DNA from 2 places in the Alteromonas sp. AWM4_230 genome. Region 1 is predicted to be linked to the other one. Evidence: predicted binding sites of a transcription regulator. Region 1 holds the regulator's gene; the other holds the start of a gene.
What was found. Region 1 encodes sigma-54, which starts transcription at its own class of promoters, with help from an activator protein. Its sites were predicted from a motif close to GTTGGCACGNNNNTNGNNT; they were not measured.
Positions count from the first base shown of each region.

Region 2: a site for sigma-54 is predicted at 2,270-2,288, ahead of ACXACS_RS16815 (flagellar basal body rod protein FlgF). Genes of this name have one in related genera too.

Region 1 covers NZ_JBSWTB010000001.1:4,149,229-4,153,640, forward strand. Annotated here, with positions in the region: gene lptB (LPS export ABC transporter ATP-binding protein) at 1-682, shown strand, start outside; gene ACXACS_RS17865 (RNA polymerase factor sigma-54) at 756-2,237, shown strand; gene hpf (ribosome hibernation promoting factor) at 2,268-2,555, shown strand; gene ptsN (PTS IIA-like nitrogen regulatory protein PtsN) at 2,569-3,012, shown strand; gene rapZ (RNase adapter RapZ) at 3,096-3,941, shown strand; gene ACXACS_RS17885 (HPr family phosphocarrier protein) at 3,941-4,213, shown strand; gene mgtE (magnesium transporter) at 4,387-4,412, shown strand, end outside.
Region 2 covers NZ_JBSWTB010000001.1:3,888,354-3,892,765, reverse strand. Annotated here, with positions in the region: gene flgD (flagellar hook assembly protein FlgD) at 15-701, shown strand; gene flgE (flagellar hook protein FlgE) at 716-2,101, shown strand; gene ACXACS_RS16815 (flagellar basal body rod protein FlgF) at 2,327-3,070, shown strand; gene flgG (flagellar basal-body rod protein FlgG) at 3,117-3,905, shown strand; gene flgH (flagellar basal body L-ring protein FlgH) at 3,917-4,412, shown strand, end outside.

The sequences.
Region 1 (4,412 bases):
GCGACAGGTTGTTCGCGATGTAAGCCTTTCAGTGTCTACCGGTCAAATTGTTGGTCTTCTCGGCCCTAACGGCGCTGGTAAGACCACCACTTTTTACATGATTGTAGGCTTAGTCAACTTAGACAAAGGCAAGATCGAAATTGATGATAATGAGCTTACTCACCAGCCAATGCATGAGCGCGCTCGCCGCGGTATAGGCTACCTTCCGCAAGAGGCATCAATATTTAGAAAGCTTACGGTACATGAAAATATCATGGCCATTTTGCAAACCCGTAAAGATTTAAATTCACAACAGCAAGAAGAAGAAGCAGACGCCCTACTTGATGAATTTAATATCAACCATATACGTAATAGTACGGGGATGAGTTTGTCAGGGGGAGAACGGCGTCGCGTAGAGATTGCCCGCGCTCTGGCAGCAAAACCACAATTTATTTTGTTAGACGAACCATTTGCCGGTGTTGATCCAATATCAGTTAATGATATAAAGAAGATAATACAGCATCTGCGAGATAGGGGTATTGGTATCCTTATCACGGACCATAACGTACGCGAAACATTGGATGTTTGCGAAAAAGCGTACATTGTGAGTCATGGCGAGCTTATTGCGCAAGGAACTGCGGAACAGGTTTTAAGTAATCAAAAAGTAAGGGACGTATACCTAGGCGAACAATTCAGGCTATAGTTAGTGTAACCTAATTGTCATTTTTCAGTTTCGCTCTGGTATATTTAATTTAGAGCATTTAAATAAGACGTAGATGAAACCATCTTTACAGCTAAAATTTAGCCAACAACTTACAATGACACCTCAGCTTCAGCAGGCCATTAAACTGCTGCAGCTTTCTACGCTTGATCTCCAGCAAGAGATACAAGAAGCCCTCGATTCTAATCCGCTTTTAGAAGTGGAAGAAAGTAACGACGAGCCACAAGTAGAAAAGAACAATGTCGATAGTGACGATAGCGCTGCTGAAGCGACCGCTTCTGCATCAAGCGATACGCTAGAAGCGGGAGATGCACTGGAGAAGAATGATCTTCCCGATGAGCTACCTATCGACAGTACTTGGGATGAGTATTATTCGGCTTCTTCCGCGCCTGCACCTGGCCCATCTAATGATGATGAACAAATCTTCCAAGGTGAGACCACAGAAGACATTCAAGAACATCTTCTTTGGCAAATGCGCCTCACTCATTTTTCAGATACTGACCGCGCTATCGCTACAGCAATCATCGACTCAATTGACGAATCAGGTTATTTAACCGTTACTCTTGACGACATCTTAGAAGCGGTCAACGACGATGATCTAGAAGAGCCTATCGAAATGGACGAAATAGAGTGTGTACTTAAGCGCATTCAAATGTTCGACCCCATTGGTTCAGGTTCTCGTACACCTCAAGAGTGTCTTATGGTGCAATTGCGCCAGTTTTCAGAAGACACACCGTGGCTTGCTGAAGCGAAGCAGCTTATTGAGGAATATTCAGACTTACTGAGCAGTAAAGACTACCGCACGCTAATGCGTAAGAGCCGATTGAAAGAAGATCAGCTGCGCGAAGCAATGCGTTTACTTCAAACCTTGAATCCTCGCCCAGGTAGTGCTTTAGTTACTAAAGAGCCTGAGTACGTTATTCCTGATGTCTCAGTAACCAAGAAAAATGGCCGTTGGGTGGTTGAGCTGAACCCCGACAGTCTGCCTAAATTAAGCGTAAACCAACAGTACGCAGCGATGAGTCGTCGTGCCAAGAACAGCAGCGATTCACAATTCATCCGCTCACACATGCAAGAGGCCAAGTGGTTCATAAAGAGCCTTGAATCTCGCAACGATACCTTAATGAAGGTTGCAAATTGCATTGTGCAGCAGCAAATGGGCTTTTTTGAGCACGGCCCGGAAATGATGAAACCAATGGTGCTAAATGATGTCGCAGAAATGGTAGATATGCACGAATCGACTATTTCGCGTGTAACAACGCAGAAGTATATGCATACGCCCCGTGGCATCTTCGAATTGAAGTATTTCTTCTCAAGCCACGTAGCAACAGAGTCAGGTGGTGAGTGTTCATCTACAGCGATTCGTGCATTGATCAAGAAGTTAGTGGCTGCGGAAAATCCTAGCAAGCCGCTAAGTGATAGCAAGATTGCTTCATTGTTGGCCGAGCAAGGCATAAAAGTCGCTCGGCGAACAATAGCAAAATACCGGGAATCATTGTCGATCCCGCCGTCGAACCAACGCAAAAGCCTTATTTAAACGGGCTTAATAATATAAGGAAGACGAAATATGCAAATCAACCTTACTGGTCATCATGTCGAAATCACCGACTCTTTGCGTAATTATGTCGATACGAAGTTCAGCAAACTTGAACGTCACTTTGATCACATTTCTAATGTGCATGTCATCCTGAACGTTGAAAAATTAAATCAAAAAGCTGAAGCGACTGTTCATTTAAGTGGCGCTGAAGTATTCGCATCCTCAGAAAATACCGACATGTATGCGGCGATTGACAGCATGGTTGATAAACTCGACCGGCAGGTAATCAAGCATAAGGAAAAACTGAAAAAACATTAGTAGTTAATTGAGCATGGATATACAAGCCATCGTAAGTCTGGACCGCACCGAGTGTGCGGTTCAGTGTAATAGTAAAAAGCGAATTCTTGAGATCATCGCTGATATCGCTGCCAAGCATAACGACAACATCGACCAGGCAACGGTTCTAAATAGCTTGATGGCTCGAGAACGTATGGGTAGCACGGGTATTGGTAACGGGATAGCACTGCCTCACGGTCGCTTGGCTGGCCTTGAGAAGGTAATAGCAATCGTTGTAACAAGTACACCAGCTATCAACTTTGATGCCCTAGACGAAAAGCCCGTAGACATATTCTTTGCTCTTCTCGTTCCCGAAGAGCAAACCGAAGGACACCTTCAGACACTGGCTACCGTAGCCGGTAAGCTAAGCGACAAAGAAACGATTAAAACAATACGTCGTGCAACAACCAGCGACGAAATTATTTCTGCATTAAGTTAAACAATAAGTGCCTACACCTCATAGGTAGGCGCTTTATTTGACAACTCGCATGTGATGAAACCAGAATATAAGGGAGAATTTAGGTGAAGCTGATCATAATCAGTGGTCGTTCGGGGTCTGGTAAGTCTGTCGCACTTCGCGCATTGGAAGACTTAGGTTACTACTGTGTTGATAATATCCCAGTAAATTTGCTTCCCACCCTCACCCATACTGTTGTTGATGAATACGATCAAGTTGCGGTAAGTATTGACGTTAGGAACCTACCCAAAAACCCTGACGACTTGGTAGAGATTCTAGACTACCTGCCTTCTTCTTGGTCGATGACTATAGTGTACATTGACGCAAGCGATGACGTTCTGGTTAAGCGTTTTAGCGAAACTCGCCGTCTTCACCCTTTAGCTAAGCTAAATAAGTCTCTATCGGAGGCTATTAGGGCGGAGTCTGCGCTTCTTGCGCCAATTACTGAACGCGCTGATTTATACCTAGATACAGACAAGCTAACAATACATCAACTCGCCGAACTGATCCGTGAACGTATTTTGGGTAAGAAAAGTTCACGCCTTGTTCTTGTCTTTGAGTCGTTTGGTTTTAAACACGGCATACCTAAAGATGCTGACTACGTTTTTGACGCGCGTTTTTTACCTAACCCGCATTGGGAGCCAGACCTTAAACACTTAACTGGGTTAGATGCCCCCGTGGAAGTATTTTTAGGCTCACAACCCGTAGTAACCAAATTTATTTGGCAGATTCAAAACTTGATGACTACATGGCTTCCTCACTTAGAGCGCAACAATAGAAGCTATGTGACTGTGGCTATCGGTTGCACTGGCGGCCAACACCGCTCTGTCTATATTGCCCAAACCTTGTCGAAAACCTTCAGCGAAATACATCCTGATGTTCAAATTCGTCACAGAGAGTTGAACCAGTAATGACTATTCAAAAAACGCTTACAATCGTCAATAAACTAGGCTTACACGCGAGAGCAGCCACCCAATTAGTTAAGCTTGCTAATCAGTTTCATGCCAAAATCATTTTGAAAAAAGGCGATAAAGAAGCCGATGCAAGCAGCGTATTAGGCTTGATGATGCTGGAAAGTCACCAAGGTGAACAGGTAGATGTTATTGTCGATGGTGATGATGCGGTCGATGCACTTGCTGCCATTGAAGAGCTGATTGAGGGCAGATTTAACGAAGACGAATAGTCTCAACCCGAATATCTCTTGACGAATTAATCAACAGCTAGCTTAGTAATTCCAAATTCTTGCGTAAAAGCCACGCAATTATCATGACAGACTTAATATAATTGCGATATTCTACGCACACTTAGGCTACACAGCCTTTATTTTCCATATCAGCTTAGTAGGAATAACGCCTTATGGCAGAAGCGCTTGTTTCTAAATA
Region 2 (4,412 bases), 260 kb from region 1:
GTGAGGATTAATCAGTGAACACCATAAATAACACCGGCTTAAATACGGACCTGTACTGGCAGGAAGAAACTGTAAAAGTTGCCGATGGTACCGAGCAGCAGCTAACCCAAGAAGATTTCTTTTCGATGTTGACGGAACAGCTTGCCAATCAGGATCCTACGGCACCGGTTGATAACGATCAGATGGTGGCCCAGATGACGTCATTTACGATGGCTGACGGCATCTCCCAGCTTAACGAGAAATTCGAATCGTTTGCGGCTTCAATGACATCTAATCAAGCACTGCAGGCATCGAGTCTCATCGGACAAAACGTGCTAGTTCAAGGTAATGTCGGTTACATGGCGAACGAAGGGGAAGGGCTCTCAGGCGTTATTGTAAACGAGCAAACGGTTCAAAACATGACAATAAACATTGAGAACCAGTTTGGAGAAGTAATTAAAACCATTGATGCAGGTACACAAAGTGCAGGCAACATTGAGTTTGAATGGGATGGCAAAGATAAACATGGCAACCAAATGGAACCTGGTGAATATGTTATCAGCGCCACTGGCGAACTAAACGGTGAAGGTGTTCAGCTGAATACTGCCGTCAATCGTCACGTTGGAAGTGTCAGCTTGGCCGGCAGTGGTCAGGGCGTAATTTTGAATTTGGATGGTGATGTCAGTATCAATCTTGATGACGTCATCCAAATCGGCAGTTAGTAGGAGAATCAATAATGTCTTTTAATATTGCACTGAGTGGCGTATCGGCCGCACAAAAAGATTTGGATGTAACCGCCAACAACATCGCAAACGTTAATACGGTTGGCTTTAAAGAATCACGAGCTGAATTTGGCGACGTTTATGCGGCATCACTGCTGTCAGGTGGTAAAACCAAAGTGGGTGACGGTGTTCTTACTCAAGAAGTTGCACAGCAATTTTCCCAAGGTAGCCTTCAGTTTACCAATACATCGCTTGACCTTGCGATTACGGGTAACGGCTTCTTTGCTACCGTACCTGAAATTACGTCACGGGATTTCTCGTTCACTCGTGCCGGGCAGTTTAAGTTAGATAGTGATAACTTTGTGGTTAACAGTAACGGTGACAACCTTCTGGGGTTCCCAGTAAACTCTGACGGTACAAGCGCATCAGTTGCACTAAGTACGACTGAACCAGTGCGAATTCCAGATTCATCAGGTTCACCTGCGCAAACCACAGAAGTTGATATTCGTATGAACTTACCTGCAGGGGATGCTGCGTTAGATCCGCAAGATTTTGACCCGGAAGATCCACTTACCTACAACGCCGCAACATCGGTGACGGTATATGATTCTTTAGGTGATAGTCACGTAATGACGTATTACTTCATTAAAGACAACACGGTAGGGGTTGATAACGAGTGGTACGTTGCGACTGCAATAGACGATACCCTCGTCGATATGACAGATTCTACAGGCGCTGATACTGACCCTACTACAGCAGTTAACTCGGTGGGCGGTAATACAGGCAATGCCGTAACCGCATCTAAACTTATTTTCTCTCAAGGTGGTGATTTCTCTGGGATGGAAACGCCAGATGGCTTACCTACGCTAGACTTTAAAATGCAAACTGAAGCACTAGGTGCGGGTATTCTTGCAAATGGTTCGGATCCTACGCAGCAGATAAGCATAGATTTTAATCTTGATGTAAATAGCGCTACACCTAATGAACCGACTCAGTTTGCTTCAGCCTTTGAAGTAACCTCACTAGAACAAGATGGTCTGCCAGTGGGCCGCCTAACAGGTATCGATATCGGCCCTGATGGCTTAGTTCGCGCTACCTTCTCTAACGGAACCTCTGAGCCTATTGTTCGTGTTGCGCTAGTTCGTTTCTCTAATGAGCAGGGACTAACGCAAGAAAGTAGCACGCAGTGGAAAGAGAGTATTCTTTCCGGTGAGGCGCTAGCGGGTGAAGCAACCACCGGTACTTTCGGTGAAATTAATTCATCGGCCCTTGAACAAGCCAACGTTAACCTGACAACCGAGCTTATTGACATGATCATTGCTCAGCGTAACTTCCAGGCTAACTCAAGAGCGCTCGAAGTTAATAACTCACTGAACCAGACTATTCTGAATATTCGATAGTTAAGGTAAAGCGCCGTTTATTAGAATATAAAAGCGGCAATACATTGGCGTATAAGGCCTCCATTATTGCCGATATTTACAAGAGCCGCACAACAGCGGCTCTTTTATTTTTCTTTAAATATCAATTTAATACCTTTCATATTTTCTACCTGAGTTAAAAATCCACAGATTGGCATCGCCTTTGCAAAATCTTGTTTAAGGTTTAATCAGAGTCAAAAGTCAGTCATGGACAAACTTCTCTATATTTCATCGAGTGGCGCATCCCAAGATCTCTTAGCAACGGGGATTAGGGCCAATAACTTAGCTAACGCACAGACAACCGGGTTTAGAGCTCAATTAGAGCAAGCGAGATCGATGCCGGCTTACGGTGAAGGTTTGCCAACCCGCGTGTTTTCTATGACTGAAAGCCCGTCTAACAATTATGAGTCGGGTCCAATGATTAAAACGGAGCGAGATTTAGATGTGGCCATTCAAGGGGATGGTTGGTTTGCGGTACAAGATCAAAATGGTCAAGAAGCTTATTCCCGTGATGGCAACTTCAAACTAGGCGATGACGGAATTTTGACAGACATTCACGACCGTGTGGTGCTAGGCGACAACGGGCCGATTTTTTTACCTGTGCCTCTTGATAACCTAAACATTGCCGCTGATGGCACCTTGTCCATGAGACAGCTAGGCGCCCCAGCCAATGTTATCGAGGAAGTAGGACGTCTCAAGCTAGTTTCTCCAAACTACGCGGATATGGAGCGCGGCACCGATGGCTTATTTAGAATGGAAGATGGCTCAATAGCGCAAGCCAATGCCAACGTCAAAGTAATGTCTGGCATGCTTGAAGGTTCTAACGTAAATGCCGTTGAAGAGATGGTAGACATGATAAGTCTTCAACGTCACTACGAACTACAAGTCAAAATGATGAAGCAAGCGGAAGAGCTTGATACTCGCGGTAACCAGTTACTGCGCATACTGTAAATGAATTTTAAACACCGTTGCCCTTTGAGCAACGTCGGAGGTTAACATGCATCCAGCACTATGGATAAGTAAAACCGGACTAGACGCCGCACAAACCGATGTGGCAGTGGTGTCTAACAACTTAGCAAACGCATCAACTGTAGGCTTTAAAAAAGACCGCGCAGTATTTGAAGATTTGCTTTATCAGAATATCAATCAGCCAGGCGGTCGTTCTTCTGCTGACACCGAACTACCATCTGGACTAATGCTTGGTTCAGGTTCAAAAGTGGTCGCTACGCAAAAAGCACATACGCAGGGCAACTTACTCACCACTGAAAATGCGTTGGATATGTCAATTCAAGGTCGTGGTTATTTTGAAATTTTGCAGCCCGACGGCACGATTGCTTACTCAAGAAATGGTCAATTTTCCTTAAACGACCAAGGGCAAATTGTTACCTCTGGCGCTGGTTTCTTGCTTCAGCCTGAAATTGCAGTTCCTGAAGATGCACAGCAAATTACTATTTCTCAAGATGGTGAAATCAGCGTGAGCATCCGCGGTCAAGCTGAACCTCAGGTATTGGGGCAGTTAAATATTTCTGACTTTGTGAATCCGACGGGGCTTCAGCCTACCGGACAAAACCTTTATGTAGAGACAGCGTCAAGCGGCGCGCCTATTCAGGGGATCCCTGGCTTACAAGGTTTGGGTTATATCTCTCAAGGCACGTTAGAGACATCTAACGTGAACGTGACCGAAGAACTAGTAAACCTGATCGAAAGCCAGCGTTTGTATGAGATGAACTCAAAAGTTATCTCGTCAGTTGACCAAATGCTTGGTCAGGTTATTCAGCAACTTTAGTAGGTAGCGCCATGCGTATTTTAGGTTTATCTGTTGCATTACTTTTACTTGGCGGTTGCGCCAGTACAAACGAGCCTCCTGTTCAGGCAAATGATCCCTCGTTTGCGCCAGTAGTGCCAGATTACCCGCGTGAGACAGTGGTAGAAGACGGCTCGCTATTCCGCTCCCACATGGCTAACAGTTTGTATTCGGATGTTACCGCGAGAAGAGTAGGCGACATTATTACTGTCACCCTTAACGAGAGTACTTCCGCGAGTAAATCTGCAGATACTTCTACTGCCAAAGATACCAATGTAAATCTAGATACGATAACGGGGCTTGGCGGCCAAGCGGTAAATATTGGCGGTCAATCTATCCAATTAGGAATTGGCTCGTCACGCGATTTTACCGGTGATGCAGCAGCAAACCAAAGCAACAGCTTAGACGGTGCTATTTCAGTTACGGTGGTGGATGTGCTGCCAAACAGTAACTTAGTTATTCGCGGTGAGAAGTGGCTAACGCTGAATC